Regions from separate parts of the Brevibacillus sp. WF146 genome, predicted to be linked through region 1. Evidence: predicted binding sites of a transcription regulator. Region 1 holds the regulator's gene; the other holds the start of a gene.

Region 1 (11,391 bases):
TGGTGGACATCTACCGGCACGATCATCGGAAGTTCATCCCGCTGGGGATTCCGATCATGCGCAAGTTCCGCCAACCGTTGGACAAGGAGCTCATCCGGCAGAAACTGCAGCTTGAGCCTGGCACGCGCTGCATTGTCCTTTCCGGAGGCGGACTGGGACTCGGTTCCATGGAGCAGGTTCTGGACGGACTGGAAGCGATCAACCTACCGCTGAAGACCTTTATCCTCACCGGTACCAACGACAAGCTGTATCGCAAGGTATCCGCACGCACCTACCGACACGAGGTGGTGCCGCTGCGGTTTATCAATAACTTTCACGAGTACCTGGAGATTGCCGATCTGATCGTCACCAAATCCGGGGGACTGACGACGGCGGAAGTGATGAGCAAACAGGTGCCGATGATTATTTACAACCCCCTGCCGGGCCAGGAGGAACGCAACAGCCACTTTTTGCTCAACAACGGCTGTGCCGTTCACGCCAACGTGTCCGAGCAGTTGATTTATTTTATCGAGGAATTGCTGCACAATCCGACGAAGGTGGAATACATGAAAAGAATGGCACAAAAAATAGCCAAACCGGATGCTGCAGAACGCATCGCCGATTTCATTCACAACGACATGACAACCCTGTTTGGAGAAGACAAAGAGACAGAGTAACCGGACAGGACGAGGAGGGAGCCATGAGTATACCGTACGCTGTTTTGTTTGACATGGACGGAACCCTGCTGCAGACGGAGAAGCTGTCGACGCCTGCGTTCCAGCGGACGTTTGAACAGCTCCGCGAACAGGGGCTGTGGGACGGGCCCACCCCCGACGAGCGGGAATTGGTCAACGTCTTGGGCCTGACGATTGAGCAGGTCTGGGCAAAATTGCTGCCGGGAATCAGCGAGGATACCAAAAAAACGGCCGACCGGCTGCTGCTGGAAAACGAACTGGCCCTGCTGCGGCAGAACGTCACGGATCTCTACCCGGGTGTCCGCGAAGTGCTTGCGAAGCTGCATGCCCGGGGCGTGGCCCTGTTTGTCGCCAGCAACGGGCAGGAACGGTACATCGAAGCCATCTGCGAGCATTACGGGCTGACGCCGCTGTTTACCGACCTGTACTCCGCGGGCCGCTTTCACACGCGTTCCAAACGGGATCTCGTCGCCAAACTGCTGCGTGATCACGACGTGAAACAGGCCGTCATGGTGGGAGACCGGCACTCCGATGTGGAGGCGGGCAAAGCGAACGGCCTGTTTACCGTGGGCTGCGACTTCGGCTTTGCCAAATCGGGGGAACTGGACGGAGCCGATGTGATCATCACCGAATTCTCGCAGCTGCCGGACCACCTGCCGGCCCCAACAACAGTCAACTGCAACCATCCCTAAACCATCCGCCGGGGATGGTTTTTGTTTTGGTTTCAACCGAAGCCTTTTTGCCTACACTAGAAAGTGTATTCCCCTCTTGCATCCGCGGCGTAAAGCCATTATAATCAAAGTCAAAGATAGTCAAAGTCAAGATCAAACACAGTGGAACAGGAGGCGACGACTTGCGGAACATCTCGGACATTATTGAGCAGCATCTTAAGCGCATCATTCAAGAGAGTCCGACCGGCTCTGTCGAGATACAGCGCAGCGAGCTTGCCGACCTATTTCAGTGTGTGCCGTCTCAGATCAACTACGTCATCAACACCCGCTTTACGGTCGAAAAAGGATACATCGTCGAAAGCAAGCGCGGCGGGGGCGGTTACATCCGCATCCGCAAAGTGCAGATCGTCAGCAAGGCCCGGCTGCAGGAGCTGTTGACCGAGGAGCTGATCGGCGAGAGCATCTCCCAGGGAGTTGGTCATGCGATTGTCGACCGCTTGCTGGAGGAAGGATTGATCAACAACCGGGAAGCGGCCCTGATGAAAATCGCCACCTCGCGCAATGTGCTGACGGTGGAAGCTGAAGTGCGCGACCGCCTGCGGGCCAACATTTTAAAACAGATGATTGCTGCCATTTTGCTGCGGTAAGAACATTCACCAAGCCACCCCGGACTGTCAAGCAACCGGTTAGGAGGGACGATCTGATGAACTGTGAAGAATGCGGGAAACGACCGGCGACGCTGCATTTGACCAAAATCGTCAACGGTGAAAAAACCGAATATCATATTTGTGAGCACTGCGCTCAGGAAAAAGGGGATGTCTTTGCCGGTTTTCACAACTTCAGCATCAACAATCTCCTTTCGGGGCTGTTGCACTTTGATCCGATGACCAAAAAATCGCAGGAAACGGCACAAAAGCCGCTGCGCTGCGAAACCTGCGGGCTCACGTACGCCCAGTTCAGCAAAAGCGGCCGGTTCGGCTGCAGCGATTGCTACACGTTTTTGGGCGACCGGCTGGATCCGCTCTTCCGCCGGATTCACGGCAATACCCAGCATATGGGGAAAGTGCCGGAGCGAACCGGCGGTCAGCTCAAGCTGCGCAAAGAGCTGGAACAGCTAAAAAGCGCGCTGCAGCGCTATGTCGCCAGCGAAGAGTTCGAAAAGGCGGCCGAAATCCGCGACCGCATCCGGGCGCTGGAACAAAAAATCGCGCAATCGTAAGCAGGGGGAGGTGAGGCGGATATGTCCCAACAGAAGTTCATGCAAAACCCGTGGAGCAACTGGATGAAAGGGGAGGGACCCGATTCCGACATCGTCATCAGCACGCGGCTGCGCATCGCCCGCAACCTGCGGCAGCATCCGTTCCCGCTGCTCGCCACCGATTCCCAGGCGGAAGAGGTGGTGAAGAAAGTGGCGGAGGTGAGCAAGGTCGAAGCGATGAAAAATCGTTCGCCGCTCCAGTTGATCCAGATGGACCAGCTAAGCCCGCTGGAGAAACGCGTGCTGGTGGAAAAACACCTGATCAGTCCCCACCTTGCCGAGGAATCCCGCAAAGGGGCCGTCCTGCTCAGCGAGGATGAATCGGTCAGCATCATGGTGAACGAGGAGGACCACATCCGCATTCAGGTGCTGCTGCCCGGGTTCCAGTTGAATGAAGCATGGGAGATCGGCACCAAAATCGACGACGTGTTTGAAAAGCACCTGACGTACGCGTTTGACGAGAAGCGGGGATACCTGACGAGCTGTCCGACCAACGTCGGCACCGGCATCCGCGCCTCGGTCATGCTGCATCTGCCGGCCCTGGTGATGACCCAGCAGATCAACCGCATTCTGCAGGCGATCAATCAGGTGGGACTGGTGGTTCGGGGCATCTACGGCGAAGGCAGCGAAGCGCTGGGCAACCTGTTCCAGCTTTCCAACCAGGTGACGCTGGGGATGTCGGAGGCGGACATTTTGTCCAACCTTTACAGCGTCGCGCGGCAGATCATCGAACAGGAGCGCGTTGCCCGCCGCTACCTGATGGAGCACTCCCGCGTCGACCTGGAGGACCGCATCTTCCGTTCGTACGGCATTTTGCGGTACGCGCGGACGATGGAATCGAAGGAAGCGTCACAGCGCCTCTCCGACGTTCGGCTGGGCCTCGATCTGGGCCTCATCAAAAACGTTTCGCACCAGTTGTTGAATGAGCTGCTGGTGACGACTCAGCCCGGGTTCCTGCAGCATCGCGCGGGGCAGAAGCTGACGCCGGAACAGCGGGACGAACGGCGGGCCCGCCTGATTCGGGAGCGCCTCTCCGCCCACTGAGAACATCGGTTGATGATCGACGGAATCACGCATTAGTTTTATCCATAGAGAGAACATACTGGTTGGAGGTGTACGCGATATGATGTTTGGACGTTTTACCGAACGAGCTCAAAAGGTGTTGGCGCTGGCGTTGGAGGAAGCCGTCCGCTTGGGTCACAAGGACATTGGCACCGAGCACGTGCTCCTCGGGCTGATCAGGGAAGGCGAAGGCATTGCCGCCAAGGCGCTGCAATCGCTGGGGCTTGGTCTCGACAAGATCCAAAGCGAAGTGGAGTCGCTGATCGGCCGCGGCACGGAACAAACCGGAGGCAACTACACGCCCAACTACACCCCCCGTGCCAAAAAGGTCATTGAACTGTCCATGGACGAAGCGCGCAAGCTGGGTCACACCTACGTCGGCACGGAGCACATCCTGCTCGGCCTGATCCGCGAAGGGGAGGGCATCGCCGCGCGGATCATGAACAACCTGGGCGTCAGCCTGAACAAAGCCCGCCAGCAAGTGCTGCAGCTCCTGGGAAGCTCTGAAATGATGAACGCCCATCAGCCGTCCGGCGGCAATCCGGCGGCCAACACGCCGACCCTGGACAGCCTGGCCCGCGACTTGACGGCGATTGCCCGCGAAGGCGGCCTGGACCCGGTGATTGGCCGGCAGAAGGAAATTGAACGCGTGATCCAGGTGCTCAGCCGCCGGACCAAAAACAACCCGGTGCTGATCGGGGAGCCCGGCGTCGGGAAGACCGCGATCGCCGAAGGGCTTGCGCAGAAGATTGTCAACAACGAAATTCCCGAAACGCTGCGCGACAAGCGCGTCATGACGCTGGACATGGGCACCGTGGTGGCGGGAACCAAGTACCGCGGCGAATTTGAAGACCGGTTGAAAAAGATCATGGATGAAATCCGCCAGGCGGGCAACATCATCCTGTTCATCGACGAGCTGCACACCTTGATCGGGGCGGGCGGCGCGGAAGGCGCGATCGACGCTTCCAACATCCTCAAGCCGGCGCTGGCCCGAGGTGAACTGCAGTGCGTCGGCGCGACCACGCTGGACGAATACCGCAAATACATCGAGAAGGACGCGGCCCTGGAGCGCCGTTTCCAACCGATTCAAGTGGATGAACCGACAGTGGAGGACGCGATCAAGATCCTGCACGGATTGCGCGACCGCTACGAAGCGCACCACCGCGTCAAAATCACGGACGAGGCAATCGAACAGGCGGTGAAGCTGTCTGACCGCTACATCACCGACCGCTTCCTGCCGGACAAGGCGATTGACCTGATCGACGAGGCGGCTTCCAAGGTGCGTTTGCAATCCTTTACCGTACCGCCGAATCTGAAAGAGCTGGAAAGCCGCCTGGAAGAAGTACGCAAGGAAAAGGACGCGGCTGTCCAATCGCAGGAGTTCGAAGAAGCGGCGGCGCTGCGCGACCAAGAGCAGAAGCTGCGCGAAGAACTGGAGAAGACGAAAAAAGATTGGAAAGAGCGTCAGGGCAAGCTGAACATGGAAGTGACGCCGGAGGACATCGCCCATGTGGTGGCCAACTGGACCGGCATCCCCGTGGTCAAATTGAAGGAAGAAGAGACGGAGCGCCTGCTGAAGATGGAGGAGATTTTGCACGACCGCGTCATCGGCCAGGACGAAGCGGTCAAGTCCATCTCCCGTGCGATCCGCCGCGCCCGTGCCGGTCTGAAGGACCCGAAACGGCCGATCGGTTCGTTCATCTTCCTCGGCCCGACCGGCGTCGGGAAAACGGAATTGGCCCGCGCTGTGGCCGAAGCCCTGTTCGGCGACGAAGACGCGATGATCCGCATCGACATGTCCGAGTACATGGAGAAGCATTCGACCGCCCGTCTCGTCGGCGCGCCTCCGGGGTACATCGGCTACGACGAAGGCGGCCAGCTCACGGAAAAAGTGCGCCGCAGACCGTACTCGGTCATCCTGCTGGATGAAATCGAAAAAGCGCACCCGGATGTCTTCAACATCCTGCTGCAGGTCCTGGATGACGGCCGTCTGACCGACTCCAAGGGGCGTACGGTGGACTTCCGCAACACGGTGGTGATCATGACCTCCAACGTGGGCGCCAACATGATCAAGAAAAACACGACGCTCGGCTTCACCACCGGCGATACCGAGAAAAAGTATCAGGATATGAAAGACAAAGTGATGGACGAGTTGAAGAAAAGCTTCCGTCCGGAATTCCTGAACCGGATCGACGAAGTGATCGTCTTCCACTCGCTGGAGCAGGAGCACATCGAGCAGATCGTCACCCTGATGACGGAAGAACTGCGCAAGCGCCTGAAAGAACAGGAGATCGATTTCCAACTGACCGATGCGGCCAAGAAAGTGCTGGCCAAAGAGGGCTTCGATCCGGCGTACGGCGCCCGTCCGCTCCGCCGCGCCATCCAGCGGCACATCGAGGACAAATTGTCCGAAGAGCTGCTGAAGGGCACGATTCACAAGGGCGATACGGTCACCATCGACGCGGAAGACGATCAACTGGTCGTGAAGCGCTTGGAAACGACCACGTCGTAATCGGCGAAAGAAAGGAATGCCTCCGAAACTGGAGGTATTCTTTTTTTGTGCGCCCATGTATGATAAACATGTAAAGGAGAAATCCCAGACGAGGTACCGTTATGTCAAAGTATAAAACGAAATACGCGTGTCAAGAATGTGGCTATGAATCGCCCAAATGGATGGGCAAATGTCCGGGGTGCAGCCGTTGGAACACGATGGTCGAAGAAGTGGCGGTCAAATCGTCTCACCGGTACGAGCTGACGGTCGGCGGGCAGCGTCAGGAAGCCATGCCGCTGACGCAGGTGGCCAGCGAGGAAGAACCGCGGCTGGATACGACGATCGGCGAACTGAACCGCGTGTTGGGCGGCGGACTTGTTCCCGGGTCGCTGATTCTCGTCGGCGGGGATCCCGGGATCGGCAAATCGACCCTGCTGCTGCAGACGTCTTTTGCGCTCGCCCATCAGGGGTTCAAAGTGCTGTACGTCTCCGGCGAGGAGTCGGCCAAGCAGATCAAGCTGCGGGCCGACCGCCTGGGGATGAACACTCCGCCCATGTACGTGCTGGCGGAGAACGACTTGGAACTGATCGAACAGCATATTAATCAGGTAGATCCGCATGTGTTGATTATTGACTCGATACAAACCGTGTTTCATCCCGCCGTTCAGTCCGCGGCGGGCAGTGTGGCGCAGGTGCGGGAGGCGACCGCCCAGTTGATGCGCATTGCCAAGGGCAAGGGCATCGCCACCTTCATTGTCGGCCACGTGACCAAGGAAGGGTCCATCGCCGGTCCCCGCATGCTTGAGCACATGGTGGATGCCGTGCTCTACTTTGAAGGGGAGCGGCACAACACCTTCCGTATCTTGCGGGCGGTGAAAAACCGCTTTGGCTCCACCAACGAGATCGGCATTTTTGAGATGAAGGAACGGGGCTTGGAAGAGGTGGGCAATCCGTCGGAAATCTTTCTCGCGGAGCGGCCCGTCGGCGTGGCTGGTTCCACGGTGGTGGCCAGCATGGAAGGAACGCGGCCGGTGCTGGTGGAACTGCAGGCGCTGGTGGCGCCCACCAGCTTTGTGACGCCGCGGCGGATGGCGACCGGGGTGGACCACCAGCGCGTGGCCATGATCATGGCCGTGCTGGAAAAGCGCATGGGACTGATGCTGCAAAACCAGGACGCGTACGTCAACGTGGCCGGCGGCGTGCGGCTGGATGAGCCGGCCGTCGATTTGGCGATTGCGGTCAGCATCGCCAGCAGTTTCCGCGACCAGCCGACCAACCCGCACGACGTCGTCATCGGCGAAGTGGGGCTGACGGGCGAAGTGCGGGGAGTTTCCCGGATCGAACAGCGGGTCAGGGAAGCCCACAAGCTGGGGTTCAAGCGGGTGATCATTCCGGAAAAGAACATCCGCGGCCTGGAAGTCCCGACCGGCATGGACGTAATCGGCATCAGCAACATCGCCGAAGCATTGGACGAGGTGCTAAGGGGGTAGACGCAACCTATGTTCGAGACAAACAAAAGAGAGCCTCAGTACAGCGATGTCCTGCGCCTCGTCGCTCCCGGGACGCCGCTTCGCGAGGGGCTGGAAAACGTGCTGCGGGCGAAAACGGGCGGCCTGATCGTCGTCGGATACGGCCCGGAGATGAAAGGCATCGTGGACGGGGGCTTTTCCATTAATTGCGACTTCACGCCCGCTCATTTGTATGAATTGGCCAAGATGGACGGGGCGATCATAGTAAGTGAAGACGCCAAGCGGATTTTGTACGCCAACGCTCAGTTGTTTCCCCCCGCCTCCATCCCTTCGAGCGAGACGGGAACGCGCCATCGCACGGCGCAGCGGACGGCCATTCAGACCAACCACCTGGTCATCGCCATCTCCCAGCGGCGCAACGTGATCACGCTGTATCAAGGCCATTTCCGCTACGTCTTGAACGACATCAGCGTGATTTTGGCCAAGGCCAATCAGGCCCTCTCCACGCTGGAAAAGTACAAGGCCGTGCTGGACCAGACGCTGACCAACCTGGGCGCGATGGAGTTTGAAGAATTGGTGACGCTGCACGAAGTCACCTCCGTTTTGCAGCGGATCGAGATGGTTTTACGCATCAAAGCGGAGATTACCAAGTATATTTATGAACTGGGGACGGAAGGGCGGCTTGTCAGCATGCAGGTGGATGAGCTGGTCGCCAATATCGAAGAGGAAGCCCGCATGCTGATTCGCGATTACAGCCGCGACCCCAACCTGCCGGCGGAACAGGTGCTCAAGGAAATGAAGAAACTGACCGCCGATGAAATGTTGGAAATCAGTTCATTTTTGCGAATTCTTGGCTATCCCGCCAACGCCAGCATGCTGGAGGAGTCGGTGTCGCCGCGCGGATACCGCATCCTCAACAAGATTCCCCGCCTGCCGATGACGATCATATCCAACCTGGTGGATCATTTTCACAATCTGCCGCGGATCATGATGGCCACCATCGAGGAACTGGACGAGGTGGACGGCATCGGCGAAGTGCGGGCGCGGGCGATCAAGGAAGGGTTGAAACGGATCCAGGAGCAGGTGTTCATTGACAGGCACATTTGAGGTAGAATAGGATACAGGCATGATTGCATTGATCTTTGCCAAGGGGACTTGCCGGCAATGGACAGATTTTTCGCGTCTCCTTTGCGAACCAAACCAGGAGGTAGTCTATGTTCGTGAAATCGTTGCCGAACATGCTAACCATAAGTAACTTGTTTTTGGGGATCGTCGCCATCATTCTCGCGTTTCAGGGCGACCAGTACGTGGATTACGCGGCGATTACCGTTATCGTCGGGATGCTGATGGACGGACTGGATGGACGGGTGGCCCGCATGCTGAACGTGCAGAGCGAGTTTGGCAAAGAGCTGGATTCCCTTTCCGACGTCATTACGTTCGGGGTGGCCCCGGCGTTTATCATGTATGTGGTGGCATTGAAGGATCTGCACCTGTTCGGCATTGTGGTGACGGCCATCTTCCCGATTTGCGGGGCGCTCAGGCTGGCGCGCTTCAACGTCCAGGCAGGCGTGCCCGGCTACTTCGTCGGTCTGCCGATCACGGCTGCGGGCGGGGTGCTTGCGACGCTGGCCCTGTACCACCAGGTGTTCAACGTGGCGATGCTGGCGGTCGGCATGCTGCTGCTGGCCTTTTTGATGGTGTCCACCATCAAGTATCCGAACTTCAAAAAGGTGGGCATCCCGAAATCGGCGTTTTGGATCACGCCCCTCATCGTGGCGCTTGTGGTCGTCGTGGCGATCAAGTACCCGCAGCAGTTTCCCAAAATCGTCTTCCTGCCGCTCGCCTTTTACGCCCTGTACGGAATAAAAAAAAACGTTGACCTTTTGGTGAAAAAACTGCGCAAGAAAAAGGAAAGCGAAGAAGAGTCACTGCCGTTTGAATAACGCCTCACGGACGCATGCCGGTACCGTTCGGATGCGGTCCCGCCTGGCCTGTCGGATATCCGGTCCGGCTGTCGAGAGAAAACCCGCTCGCGAAAGCGGGTTTTTTCTTTGAACATGCAACTTTTCTTTGCGTACAATCGTAATACCAAATGGGAGTCTATGACAGGTTGAATACCCCGAGGGTATTGAGGCGCTCCGACTCCTGCCGGATGACGTCTTCCAGCCTGATGTCGGTAATGTTGCACAGCGCGGTGAGGTAGAAGAGGTTTTTGCCCAGCTCCGCCGTCAATACGTCGCGGCAATGTTCGCACAAGGGGCCGGAAAAATGAGTGTCCAAGAGCGATTGGTTTTCCTGCAAACTTTTACGGGGATCGTAGGACTGCTTCTTGGCAACCACTTCGACACAGCCGCATTCGGTGATGGCTTTGGTCAGTGAACGGTTGATACGGGCCGCTGTTTCCTGAATTTTTGACATGACGTCCAGTACGCTGCGGTGTCTGAGCAGCAGCTCCGAGACCTGCGTTTGAAAGTCGTCCACGTTTCGATGGTCCATGTGAGTCACCTCTGCTTCAGGCTGTTGATATCGTCAGAATTTTTCATTCAATTTGCTACTGTCATTATAAGAAGGGAATCCGTCCCCTGTCAATTTGGGAACGGAGGAAAACGGGCGTTCTCCATTGACGGAAATTTAACATGTATGTTAAAATTTTTGGCTATTTGACACTGAGTTTTCATCTTTGATATAGTGGGGGAGAAATGCCGCCATGAAATGTGTGAGCCATGTTAAGGAAGCAGGGTTTTTCCTGCGGACTTCTGTCTATATTAAGTAAGAGGAGGTGAAGGCATGGTTCGCCGATTAGGAAAAAGCTTTTTTGTGCTGGTCGGGGGCGGCCTGGGTTACAAATTTGGTCCCGACCTGTTTGACTTGCTGGATACGCTGCTCAATTTCGGTGACGTGCATTACAAGAGTTATATCGGAGCCGTTTTAGGTGCCGTGATTTTCTTCTTCCTCGCCAACTGGCTGGTCGATTACACGCTGCGCATCGTCCGCTGGGGAGAAGAGACGCTGATCAAGCTGCCGATTGTGGATGTCATGTTCGGCGCGATGGGGTTGATTATTGGTCTAATTGTTGCCTTTTTATTATTCCTTCCCATCAGCAACATCCCGATTCCGGTGATAGGCGATCTGCTGCCGTTGATGGTGTCGTGTCTGCTCGGATACCTGGGCTTCCAGGTGGGCTTCCGCAAACGTGATGAGATCATGGCCGTCTTTTCCATCGGACGCAGGGAAAAGGGCAAAAAGGAAAACAGCGGAACGCCGTCCAACGTGGAGTACAAGATTTTGGACACCAGCGTGATTATTGACGGGCGGATTGCCGACATCTGCCGGACGGGTTTCCTGGAAGGAGTGCTGGTGATTCCCGGCTTCGTGCTGGAAGAGCTGCAGCACATTGCCGACTCGTCCGACGTGTTGAAGCGCAACCGCGGCCGCCGCGGACTGGACATCCTGAACAAGATCCAGAAAGAGATGAAGGTCAAGGTGCAGATCTACGAAGGAGACTTTGAAGAGGTCTCCGAAGTGGACAGCAAGCTGATCAAGCTGGCGAAGGTGATGAACGGCAAGGTCGTCACCAACGATTTCAACCTGAACAAGGTGTGCGAACTGCAGGGCGTGTCGGTGCTGAACATCAACGATTTGGCCAATGCGGTCAAGCCGGTGGTTCTCCCCGGTGAAGAGCTGACCGTCCAGGTGATCAAGGACGGCAAGGAGCACGGCCAAGGGGTGGCGTACCTGGACGACGGCACGATGATCGTCGTCGAAG
Region 2 (11,391 bases), 660 kb from region 1:
CCACATCACGGCGATTGTAACCGTAGCCGACGACGGAGGGAGCTCAGGCAGACTGCGGGAAGAGATGGATATGCTTCCGCCCGGCGACATTCGCAACGTGCTGACCGCCCTGGCCGACACCGAGCCGTTGATGGAAAAAGTGATGCAGTACCGTTTTTCCACCGGCACCGGATTAGCCGGTCATAATTTGGGAAATCTACTACTTGCAGCGATGAACGAGATTACGGGAGATTTCGTAACAGCGGTGAAAAAGCTGAGCGGTGTCCTGGCCGTGCGCGGCGACGTGCTGCCGGCGTCCACCCAGTCGATTCGGCTGCTGGCCGAAATGGAGGACGGGTCGATCGTCGTCGGCGAGTCGCAGATACCGCTTACAGGCAAGCGGATCAAGCGCGTCTTCCTCGATCCCGAAGACGCCGTACCGTTAACCGAGGCCTTGTTGGCCATAGAAGAAGCGGATGCGATCCTGATCGGTCCCGGCAGTCTGTACACCAGCATCCTGCCCAACCTGCTGGTGCGCGGGCTGTTTGATGCCGTGAAGCGTTCGCCATCACCGAAACTATACATTTGCAACGTCATGACGCAGCCGGGCGAAACGGACGGGTATACCGCGTCCGCGCACGTGGAAGTGATGTACCGTCATGTGGGCGGTCCGTTTTTGGACACCGTTATCGTCAACTCGGCTGACATTCCCGCGCATGTCTTGGAAAAGTACGCGGAAAAGGGGGCAGCTCCGGTCATCTGCGATCTGAAGCGATTGCGTCAACTGGGGCTTCACGTCGTGGCGAAGCCGCTGGTAACGTTCGAGGACGGTTATCTGCGTCACGACGCGCACGCCGTAAGCAAACAGGTGGTATCCCTGATCAGGCGCAAGCGCAGGATGCAGAAGATAGAGAAGGAGTGAGGGTCTATGTCATCATTCGCCGCACTGACGAAAAAGGAACTGACCATGCTGGAGAGCCCCGAATGCTGCAGCCGGGCGGAATTGGCCGCCTTGATCCGGATGAACGGCAGCCTGCAATTCGGCGCGGGACGGCTGGTGCTGGATGTGACGACGGAAAATGCGGCGATTGCCAGACGGATCTACACCCTGACCAAGCGGCTGTTTCATATACATGCCGAACTCTTGGTGCGCAAGAAAATGCGGCTGAAGAAAAACAACGTCTACATCGTGCGGATTCCGCACAAGGCGCACGAGATTTTGCAGGAACTCGGCATTATGGATCAACACATGTCCTTTGTCCAGGGCATTTCGCCGGGGATCGTCAAAACCTCGTGCTGCCGGGCGGCTTATCTGCGCGGGGCGTTTCTGGCCGGCGGTTCGGTGAATCATCCCGAGGCGTCCAGCTATCACCTGGAAATTTTCACTTCCTACCAGGATTTTTGTGAGGCGCTGACCAAGATGGCCAACCGCTATCGACTAAACGCCAAGTGTATCGAGCGGAAAAAGGGGTATGTCCTCTACATCAAGGAAGGGGAGAAGATTACCGAGTTTCTCAGCCTCATCGGCGCCCATCAGGCGCTCCTGTACTTCGAGGACGTGCGGATCGTCAAAGACATGCGCAACTCGGTCAACCGCCTGCACAATTGTGAAATCGCCAACATCAACAAGACGGTAAACGCCGCCGCCCGCCAGATGGAGAACATCAAGCTGATTCAGCAGGAGATCGGCTTGGAAAACCTGCCGAAGCGGCTGCGGGAAGTGGCGGAACTGCGCCTGATGCACCCGGACATCAATCTGAAGGAACTGGGGGAAATGCTCCCCAGCGGTCCGGTCAGCAAATCAGGCATCAATCACCGGTTGAGAAAAATCAACGAAATCGCTGACAAATTGCGAGAAAAACAAAATATATCTGTCTAGCGGCATGGTATACTAATCGGTAACGAGTACACTGTGTGAGGAGGTCCATCCATGGTTCAACAGCAGGTTGTGGTCAAACTGAAAACCGGTTTGCAGGCCCGCCCTGCCGCATTCTTCGTGCAGGAGGCCAACCGCTTTGCATCGGAAATCTTTGTGGAGAAAGAAAACAAAAAGGTAAACGCGAAAAGCATCATGGGCATCATGAGCCTCGCCATCAGTTCGGGAACGGAAATCACGATTTCGGCGGAAGGCCCGGATGCGTCTCAGGCGGTCACCAGCCTGGCCAATCTGGTCAGCAAAGAAGAATAGGCCGCAGCGCACACTCCCTATCGATTCTGACTCCATGCAGCGCAGTCCCGTTTGGAATGCTGCCCCTTTCATGGAATTGAGGCATAACGCAAAGCGACTTCTTTCTTTGCCGGTGCCTCTTTTTCTTTTCCGTTCCGTACGACGGTGGCTCTCTGCTCGGCTGTTTCACATCCCTTGCAAAAGGACGATCGACCATGATTGTAATGATAAACGGTGCGTATGGCGCCGGGAAGACGACGGTTGCCAGCAGGCTGGTTGCAACCATACCGAACAGCATGCTGTTCGACCCTGAAGAGGTTGGCTTTATGCTGCGCCGCATCATTCCGGAAGAGATCAGGCAGCGCGAGGAAAAGACAGATAATTTTCAGGATTTGGAATTGTGGAAGGTACTGACGGTAAAGGTCGCCGGGTTGCTGAAAATGACCTACGGGAAACATTTGATTGTCCCCATGACGATTATCCATAAGGAATACTTCTCATACATGTTCAACGGGTTCAAGGAACTGGATGAACAAACCTACCATTTTTGCTTGATCGCCAACCAGGAAACCCTCTATGAACGGCTCAGAAGGCGAGGAGAAGCGGAGGGGAACTGGTGTTACCGGCAGATCCCAACGTGTGTGGAGGCCTATCAGGACACATGCTTTGAAGAGAAGATCATGACGGATGGGGTACCGGTAGAGGAAATAGTCGATTACGTGAGAAAACGCATCGATGTGTTGGCAAGGACTGCAGAGAGGGGCCTTGATTAATCGGGGGGATTTGGCGCAGCCGCATAAAAACCTCCCGGAACGTGTCTTTTCGGTCGGGACGGCTGCATGTTTTCCCGCCGGACGGGGAAATGCTAACAGATGAAACAGGAGAGGCTTCCACCCGCAACCGCATGCGAATGGGAGCTTCCATCACCCGGTACACAGCCGCGCTGAAGGAGGAAGACGTGTGGAGAACAACCGTGACGCCCAATACGAAGGACGCGACCAGTTTGACATGGACATTGACCGCATGGTAAACGAGGGGCTCGGCGGCGGACAGGTGACCGACCAGAACGGACTGATCGAGGAGACGACCACCGAGACCATGACCGGAGCCAGCACGGCCCGCGACAACCGCTGACAGCACCAAGGGAGGGATTCACGCATGGATGTGAAGCGCGCACAGGAAATCCTGCGCTCCTCGGACAAAATCGAAGTCCAGTACAAGGGGCAGCCGGTCTGGATCGACGGTGTGGATGAACGAACCGCGACGGCCCGCGTACACGCCGAAGGCAACCCGGCCAACAGCATGACGGTCGAGGTCGGACAGTTGGTGGAGAAGTAATTGCAAAAACGAGGGGAGGGGCATGACGGCCTTTCCCCTCGAGTTATGTCTGGCTTTCCGTATTTTGCGTTTTCCATCGGGGGAGTCTGGCTCGACATCAGCCAGGATGCCGAACAGATCGGCCGTTATCTAAGCCGTCTGTAGGAGGAAGAACAAGGGCAGCATCTCGCAGGAAAAGGCCACAAACAAAAAACACCCGGCGTACAGGCCGGGTGCCGCGCTTCGAGGGGAATATCCCGTCAAGCCGATTATTTTTTCGAAGAGGATTCCGGTGTGATCACTTTGTCGATCAGGCCGTACTCCAGCGCTTCCTGGGCGGTGAGGAAGTTGTCGCGGTCCGTGTCTTTCTGAATCCGCTCCAGCGGCTGACCGGTGCGCTCGGCGAGGATTTTGTTCAGGTGTTCGCGCATTCTCAGGATGCGTTTGGCGGCGATTTCGATGTCGCTCGCCTGGCCTTGCGCGCCGCCGAGCGGCTGGTGAATCATCACTTCGCTGTTCGGCAGGGCAAAGCGTTTGCCCTTGGCGCCCGCCGCCAGCAAAAAGGCCCCCATGGACGCGGCCATGCCGACACAAATGGTGGACACGTCCGGTTTGATGAATTGCATGGTATCGTAAATCGCCATACCGGCGGTAATCGAACCGCCCGGGCTGTTGATGTACAAGTGGATGTCTTTGTCCGGGTCCTCCGCCTGCAGGAACAGCAATTGCGCCACGACGATGTTGGCGACGGTGTCGTTGATCGGCGTTCCGAGAAAGATGATGCGGTCCTTCAGCAGGCGCGAATAAATATCGTATGCACGTTCACCGCGATTTGTCTGTTCGATGACGGTTGGAATCAAGTTCATATGCATTGAGCCTTCCTCCTCTCTTGGTAAGATTATCATACACGAAAGGTCAGTAAAGGTCAAACAGGTAACTGCAACCCTCTTCTCAGTTCTCTCCCAATCCCGCCTATCCTAAACCTTATGGCGTCAGAAATGTTTTATTCGCCTGACGGACCGCGCCGGCCAGCGCCCCGAGGAAGGCCATCCAGACCGGCAGGGCGAACAGCCAGCCGGCAAACGGGATAATCAGCAGGCACTGCAGCGCCACCACGCCCAGCAGCTCGGCAAGCAGGGGGGAGAGCCGCCAGCGGAACCGCTCGGCCAGGCGGATGCCGATCCAGGAGCCGACAAACACCTTTGCCGACCAGGTAAGGAGCAGGAATGCCAACAGCAGCGTCACCGCCACCGGAATCCCGACGACGGTCACCAGCAGCACGAGCGAGAGGAGCGGCAGGCCGAGCACGAAGCCGGTTCCCCAGGCGAGCGCCTGTCCCGGGCGCCGGTCCAATTGGCTATAGATGCAGCTCAGCCCGGCCGGGAAGAGAAAGCGCACGGCCAGCCAGAGCAGCAGCGTGCTGAGCAGGGACGAGAGGCCCAGCAGAATGGGGAAATAGGAAAAGACGTTTTGGTCGGAATTCACCGCCGGGGGGGAATACAGCTCCCTGCCCTTGAGGACGGCGCCGGAACCGATCACAGCCCGCTGCGGACTGGAGTAGACCAGATCGCCGCCGATCACGGCGGGCGCGTCAATCCGCAGGGAGCCGCAGTGGAGAAGCGAGATGCCTTCCCCGATTTCCCCCGTGATGCGCAGCGTGTTCGCCTTGCCGTTGGCTTCGCGGGCCACTTTGCCGTACAGGTCGGCATGGGGGGTAAACATCAGCAGGCTGCCGCCCACCTGGCCGCTTTGTTCCAGCACGATATGGCTGGAACCGGCGGTGACGTTTCGTTCCACCCTGCCCGAGATCGACAGGTTTTGCGTGAAGGCGCGCACATCCCCCTCGACGGTGCCGCCGATCCGAGTGGCGGCCGCGAACGAGAGGACATCTCCCGTGACGCGTCCGTTTACCTGCACGTTTTCCGCAAACACGTACAGGTCGCCGTCCACCGTTCCTTCGATCGTGACCGTGCTGGCGTTGACGGCCAGATCGCCGTCGTGAACCGCGTCAGCCGGCAGCACGTAACTTTGGCTCGACACCGCACCGAACGCATGGACCGCGCTTGCCGGCACGAGCAGGGAAACAGACAGCAGCAGGCATACGATTTGTCTGAACCGTCCCATCAGTCAACCTCCCGATTCCGCAGCCGGGATGGAGGGAAGGGATGGAAGCGTATGTTCACCAGCAGGAGCAGACCGATCAGCAGCAGCAGCGGCAGCGGCAGTGCCACCACGTATGCGCCGGGGACGTCGAACAGGTCTCCGGCGTTGTCCTTCAGCCACAGGGCCGACCCCCAAAAGAAGCGGGATGTCCAGGAGTTCCACGCCGAGGAAACCCAGTGAAACCACACGCTCTGCCAAAAAATGAGGTAACCTGCCGCAACAGCCAGAAGAGCGCTCGTCCCAAGCACCGCCCGCCACAGCAGGCGGCGTCGATGGCGTCTGTGCAGGATGGCAATGCCTTCAATCTGTGCCGCCGTCAGCGAGTCCAGCTCCATCGGCGGCAGAGACGTATCCGCGGCGAAAAATGTCTCCGCCAGCAGACGCTGCTCGCCGGCCATCTGCTCCCACGACTGCCGGCAGTGAAAACAGTGGGCCAGGTGATCTTCCACGCGGGCCGCTTCTTCGGCAGACAGCTCGTTGTCCCCGTACATCATCAGTGTCAGATCGTCAATATGCGGCATCGGCCATTCTCCTTTCCTCCCGATGTTTCTCCAGCAATTCTTTCAACTGCTTGCGGGCCCGGAACAGCCGGGTGCCCACGGTGTTTTTGTTCATCCCCACGATGCTGCCGATATCTTCATAGCTCATGTCTTCGACAAAACGGAGGGTCAGTATTAGCCGGTCGGTTTCGTTCAGGGTGTCCATGAGCGCGGTCAGCTCGGTGTGCGTCTCCTTTTCCACAAGGAACCGCTCCGGGCTTTTGACAGGCGCTGCGGGGTGTTTATGTACGTGCAGCAACAACTGTTCGTCCTCCAGCACGATCTCCCGTTTTTTGCGCAGGAAGTCGATGCACGTGTTGGAGGCGATGCGGTACAGCCAGGAGTGAAAGGGCAGTGCGGGATCGTATTTGTGCAAATTCTGCGCGACCTTCAGCCAAATTTCGTTGTACAGGTCCTCGCCGTCGTGATAGCCGCTGACCAGCTTTCGGACGATGCGCATCACGCGCGGCGCAAACAACAGGACCAGCCGGTGAAACGCCCGTGGCTGTCCGTTCACAAACTGCTCGGCCAACCGGGCGGCCTCGCTGTTGATTCGCGCCAGTTCCTGGTCCATCACGCATCCCTCCTCCCGTACAACAATACGGGATCGCCTCCGCCAAAATTTCAACAGACGGGGTCCCTTCTCCAACATAGCAGGAGAAACGATCGCCGGAAAGAGGGTTGTCCCGAGGCGGACTCAGGCTTCCTCCGCCTCTTCCGCTTCGGCAAGCTCGACAGCCAGGCGAAGCGTCGCGTTCATTTTCCGCCCCTTGATGATCGTGTATTCCTCCACCTGCCGGGCCTGCAGCTTGTTGATGGCCTCCGCCAATGCCTGTTCGTCCGTGAACGGCTGAATGGTCAGCAGACATTCCTCGTCGTTCGCTTCCTGGTAGATGAGGTACAATCGCTCGTTCGCCACGAGAGCCGCTCCCTCCTTGGACTTATCCACAGAGTTGTTAACAGGTTGTGCACAAAAACGTTTGTTCGCGGGATATGTGCCGTTTCTTCATAGTGTGGCATGTTGGGGCAGGAAGGCTCATAGGGAACTTTTGGGAGAAAAAAGAAGGAATAAAACGATTCATGTCAAATATTTACAAATTGGTAATAATTTCGTTGGTCAAGGGGTGTTACCATGCTTCGCAAAATGCCTGCCATGCTGCTGACGGCAGCACTGTTGACCGGAAGCGTCGCGGCAGCCGCCGCCTCTGCCCAGACGGCACCGGTCCAACAGCAAAAAATCAAAGTCGTGCTGAACGGAAAGGAACTGGTCTTCCCGCAGGACGTGGTGACGGAAAACGGTGTGGCCTACGTCAACGCCAGCACGCTTGCCATTGCCCTCGACGGTACGGCCGCCTGGGACAGCATGACCCATTCCGTGCTGATCGCCAAAAACAACAAGTACGCGCTGCGCATGTACCAAAACAAAACCTTCGCGTACAAAAACGGCAAGGAGACCAACGTGCCGCATCCCCCGCGCGTGACGACCGGCGCCGTGCTCGTGCCGCTGGTGTTCGTGGCAAAGGAGCTGGGGGCGACTGTCTCCTACGACGCCAAGCATCTGACCTACAACCTGTCCATCAAGACGGAGAAGTAAGCGGCCTGGCGGATTCATCCGTTGTAACCGCTCGTCCTTTTCCCGTATAATAAGGCAGAAAGCAGTGGGAGAGGGGAATCGCAGATGGAAACGACGGTCATTGTGGCCAGTGTCGTCATGTTTGTCGGGTTTATCGCCTTGACGCTCTATGTCACGAGCAAAGCGTACTCCCGCAAATACAAGGAATAGACAAAGATGCCGAACGCGAATGCGCCGCTTCCCGGCCGGGGGCGGCTTTCCTTTTTCATCATCATGTAATCGTTCCTATAGGTATTGCCTATATCTTGTATCTATTTTATCTGTTGCAAATTTTCGTATTTATTTTAAAATATGAGCAAGTGGCACTGTTTTCTTGTAATGGTTTGCTCGTAAAGTAAAAGGGGGATTTCTCACGATGAAAAAACAGAAAACATTTGCTTTTCTTGCAACTGTTTTGGCCCTGGGCACCGCCCTGGCCGGCTGCGGAGGCGGCGGACAGCAGCAGTCGAGCAATGGCGGCAGCAGCACCGGCTCCGGTTCCGGTTCGCTGCAAAAACTGGTGATCGCTTCGGTCGGCCCGCTGTCCGGCCAGTACTCCGATTACGGCAGCACCGCCAAGGCGGGGGCCGAATACGCCCTGAAGCAGAGACAGGAAGATTTCAAAAAACTGGGCTTTGACGTTCAACTGCTCGCCCAGGACGACCAGGCCGACCCGAAACAGGGCGTGGCGGTCGCGCAGATGCTCATCTCCAATCCGGATGTCATCGGCGTCGTCGGCCACGTGACCACCGGCGCGTCGATTACGGCATCCGCCCAGTACGAACAGGAAAAACTGGTCATGGTATCGCCGTCTTCGACCGGGGCCAATCTGACGGAAGAAGGCAAAAAAGTGGTGCACCGCATCTGCGCCCGCGACGACCAGCAGGGGTCCAAGGCGGCCATTTACGCCAAGAACCAGTTGGGCGTCAAGACGGCCTACATCGTACACGACAAGCAGGCGTACGGCCAGGGGCTGGCCGACGAGGTGAAGAAGCAGTTTGAAAAGGACGGCGTCCAGGTGGTCGGCTACGAAGGCATTACCGCCGGCGAAAAGGACTACAGCGCCGTGATCAACCAAATCATCGCCGCCAAACCGGAAATGATCTACTTCGGCGGCTACTACTCCGACGCCGGCGTTCTCATCAAGCAGCTTCGTGACAAAGGCTTCAAGGGCATCGTGATGGGCGGCGACGGCTACGACTCCCTCGATCTGGTGAAAATCGCCGGCGCCGACAATGCCAACAACGTCGTGTTCACATCCGTCGTTGGCGACATCGGGGCGACCGAGGAAGGCAAGAAGTGGATTTCCGAATTTGAGCAGGCCACCGGCAACAAGGTGGGGATCTTCACGTCCTTCGGTTACGACTCGATGAACGTCCTGCTGCACGGTCTGGAAGAGGCGATCAAGGCCAACAACGGCCAAAAGCCGACGCGCGAGCAGGTGCTGGAGCAGGTGCACAAGATCAGGGACTTCCAAGGCCAGTTCGTCAAAGTGGCGTTCGACGAAAAAGGCGACAACGAGTTTGCTTCCGTCTACGTGTACAAATACGAAAACGGCCAGAAAGTGTACGTGGGTGAAGCGAAGTAACAGGCGGTTGAGTCCGGCCGGTTGGGACATACTACAGGTGGCGTGAAGACCATCTGCAGAAAGGAACGGGATGCGCATGTCCAACAACCGCAGCACCCAATACGGCGGCAATCAGGGACACAGCAGCAAGTCGCAGACGTCCCAAAAGCAAAAGTCGGAACGGGACCGCAACCTGAACAAACAGGACCCGCAGTGAATACAGCAAAACGCCCTGGAGAGGAGTAATCTCCAGGGCGTTTTGCTGTCGGCGGATGCGCTGCAAGGATTCCGCTTACTCCGAATCGGCACGATGACCGCAGTATTTGCGAATCAGCCTGGAAGCGCGAGTTTGGCTCACGTTCAGATCGGCGGCCACTTTGCGGGAGCTGCCGCATTTCTGGTAGGAGCGCACGACCATCTGCCGCTCCACTTCCCGCAGGGCTTCATCCAGTGACGAAAAGGGCGGGTCGGGCAGCCGCTCCTTGGTGTGCTGGTGAATCAAGTCAGGCAGGTGCCGCGGATGGATGATCGAGTCGGTCGTAATCACCAGGCGTTCGATGACATTTTCCAACTGGCGCACGTTGCCCGGCCAGGCGTAACCGGAGAGAATCTCCAGCGTCTCCTGTGAAATCAAACGATCCACGCCGTACTTCTTGTTGAACTTCAATTGTGAAGGAAACATGTGTGCATGGTGCTCCTGACTCCTTGCCTCGCGCAGGTGCTTGGGGCTTTTTTTATGGGCCGGGGAGGGACGATTTTCAACCGGCGAAAGTTTGTCCAAAAAATCCGCCTTGAGCCGTACCCATACGGATCGGTGCGCACGGCATGCAGGGCGGTGTAACCAAAACGCCGGAACGGGGCAGGGGGCATGCACACACAAAAAAACGCGACCCTCCGGCTGGCAGAGAATCGCGTTTATTCCTTGTTGCCACGTATGGTGCGCCCGGTAGGAGTCGAACCTACGCAAGACGCGGTTCCGGAGACCGCCGCTCTATCCACTGAGCTACGGGCGCGTGACGATCTTTATTATAGAACATATTTTAAGCATATGCAAATGCAAAAAATGGAAAATGACAAAAAATCTTTTGAAGGCCGGGGAAGTCCCGCCGCTGCTGCTGCGTTTCTCACGTTTTTCAACGGATCGCACAGCAATCAATGGCGGTCCGTTGGGCGAGCGGACATATCGAAAATAAAATATTGGCAGGAAAATTGCATGACTGAGCGAATATAATGAGAAAAGACAGAAGTGCCTAAATCTGCTGCATGGGAAGAAGGGGGGCGAACTCGATGAACATGGGACTGGGTCTTTATCAGGAGCAGACGCTGAAGCTGGTGATGACGCCGGAGTTGAGGCAGGCGATTACCATTTTGCAGTATTCGGCCGTCGATCTGATCTCCTACTTGCAGGAGCAGGCAAACGAAAATCCCGTAATCGAGTTGCAGGAAGAGGCGGTGGACGCGGCACCTGTAAAACAGGAGCGGCCGGCTCCGGAAATCGACTGGAAGGAGATCGTGGGAAATCGGGCTACAGGCGAATATTCCGCGGGCAAAAATGAAAGCACTTACAATCCGCTCGACTTTGTGCATCAAGAGACGGTGACGCTGTACGAACATTTGGAACGGCAGCTTGGCTACGTCAAGGGCTTTACGCCGCTGCAGCGGAAGATCGCCCTGTTTTTGATCGGCAATCTGGACGAAAAGGGCTATCTGGAAATCCCGCTGGAGGAAGCGGCGGAGCGCCTGGGCGTGGCGTTGAACGAGATCGAAGACGTGCTGGCCGTCCTGCAGCACTTTGATCCCGCCGGGGTGGCCGCCCGCAGCCTGGAAGAATGTCTGCTGCTGCAGCTCCGCCACCTGGGCTTGGACGACGACAACATCGTGCAGGTGGTGAGCCATCATCTGCACGATCTGGCCGACTGCCGCTACCAGCGGATCGCCGAGAAGGTCGGCTGTACGGTGCAGGACGTACAGGCGATGGCGGATCTGCTGCGCACGCTCAACCCCCGTCCGGGTGCCGCCTTTTCCCGCGCCGAGACGCGCTATGTCA

The links. The regulator CtsR, encoded in region 1, represses protease genes until heat stress. The targets are predictions, from matches to a motif close to ATGGTCAATAAAGGTCAAACA.
Region 2: the regulator CtsR is predicted to act here: its motif matches at 4,375-4,395, upstream of clpP (ATP-dependent Clp endopeptidase proteolytic subunit ClpP).

The regions. Positions count from the first base shown of each region.
Region 1 covers NZ_CP109943.1:68,297-79,687, reverse strand. The annotation lists gene A6764_RS00535 (MGDG synthase family glycosyltransferase) at 1-656, shown strand, start outside; gene A6764_RS00530 (HAD family hydrolase) at 680-1,366, shown strand; gene A6764_RS00525 (CtsR family transcriptional regulator) at 1,528-1,992, shown strand; gene A6764_RS00520 (protein-arginine kinase activator protein McsA) at 2,049-2,564, shown strand; gene A6764_RS00515 (protein-arginine kinase McsB) at 2,586-3,647, shown strand; gene A6764_RS00510 (ATP-dependent Clp protease ATP-binding subunit) at 3,727-6,177, shown strand; gene radA (DNA repair protein RadA) at 6,279-7,646, shown strand; gene disA (DNA integrity scanning diadenylate cyclase DisA) at 7,656-8,732, shown strand; gene pssA (CDP-diacylglycerol--serine O-phosphatidyltransferase) at 8,840-9,568, shown strand; gene A6764_RS00490 (nucleoside triphosphate pyrophosphohydrolase family protein) at 9,726-10,121, opposite strand; gene A6764_RS00485 (PIN/TRAM domain-containing protein) at 10,413-11,391, shown strand, end outside.
Region 2 covers NZ_CP109943.1:730,826-742,216, forward strand. The annotation lists gene A6764_RS03585 (gluconeogenesis factor YvcK family protein) at 1-901, shown strand, start outside; gene whiA (DNA-binding protein WhiA) at 908-1,858, shown strand; gene A6764_RS03595 (HPr family phosphocarrier protein) at 1,910-2,167, shown strand; gene A6764_RS03600 (AAA family ATPase) at 2,362-2,919, shown strand; gene A6764_RS03605 (hypothetical protein) at 3,107-3,280, shown strand; gene A6764_RS03610 (H-type small acid-soluble spore protein) at 3,305-3,484, shown strand; gene clpP (ATP-dependent Clp endopeptidase proteolytic subunit ClpP) at 3,733-4,329, opposite strand; gene A6764_RS03620 (bactofilin family protein) at 4,448-5,587, opposite strand; gene A6764_RS03625 (zf-HC2 domain-containing protein) at 5,587-6,147, opposite strand; gene A6764_RS03630 (RNA polymerase sigma factor) at 6,134-6,739, opposite strand; gene A6764_RS03635 (hypothetical protein) at 6,863-7,084, opposite strand; gene A6764_RS03640 (copper amine oxidase N-terminal domain-containing protein) at 7,298-7,759, shown strand; gene A6764_RS03645 (branched-chain amino acid ABC transporter substrate-binding protein) at 8,154-9,365, shown strand; gene A6764_RS03650 (hypothetical protein) at 9,436-9,561, shown strand; gene A6764_RS03655 (AAA-type ATPase lid domain-containing protein) at 9,637-10,026, opposite strand; tRNA gene A6764_RS03660 (tRNA-Arg) at 10,280-10,357, opposite strand; gene rpoN (RNA polymerase factor sigma-54) at 10,632-11,391, shown strand, end outside.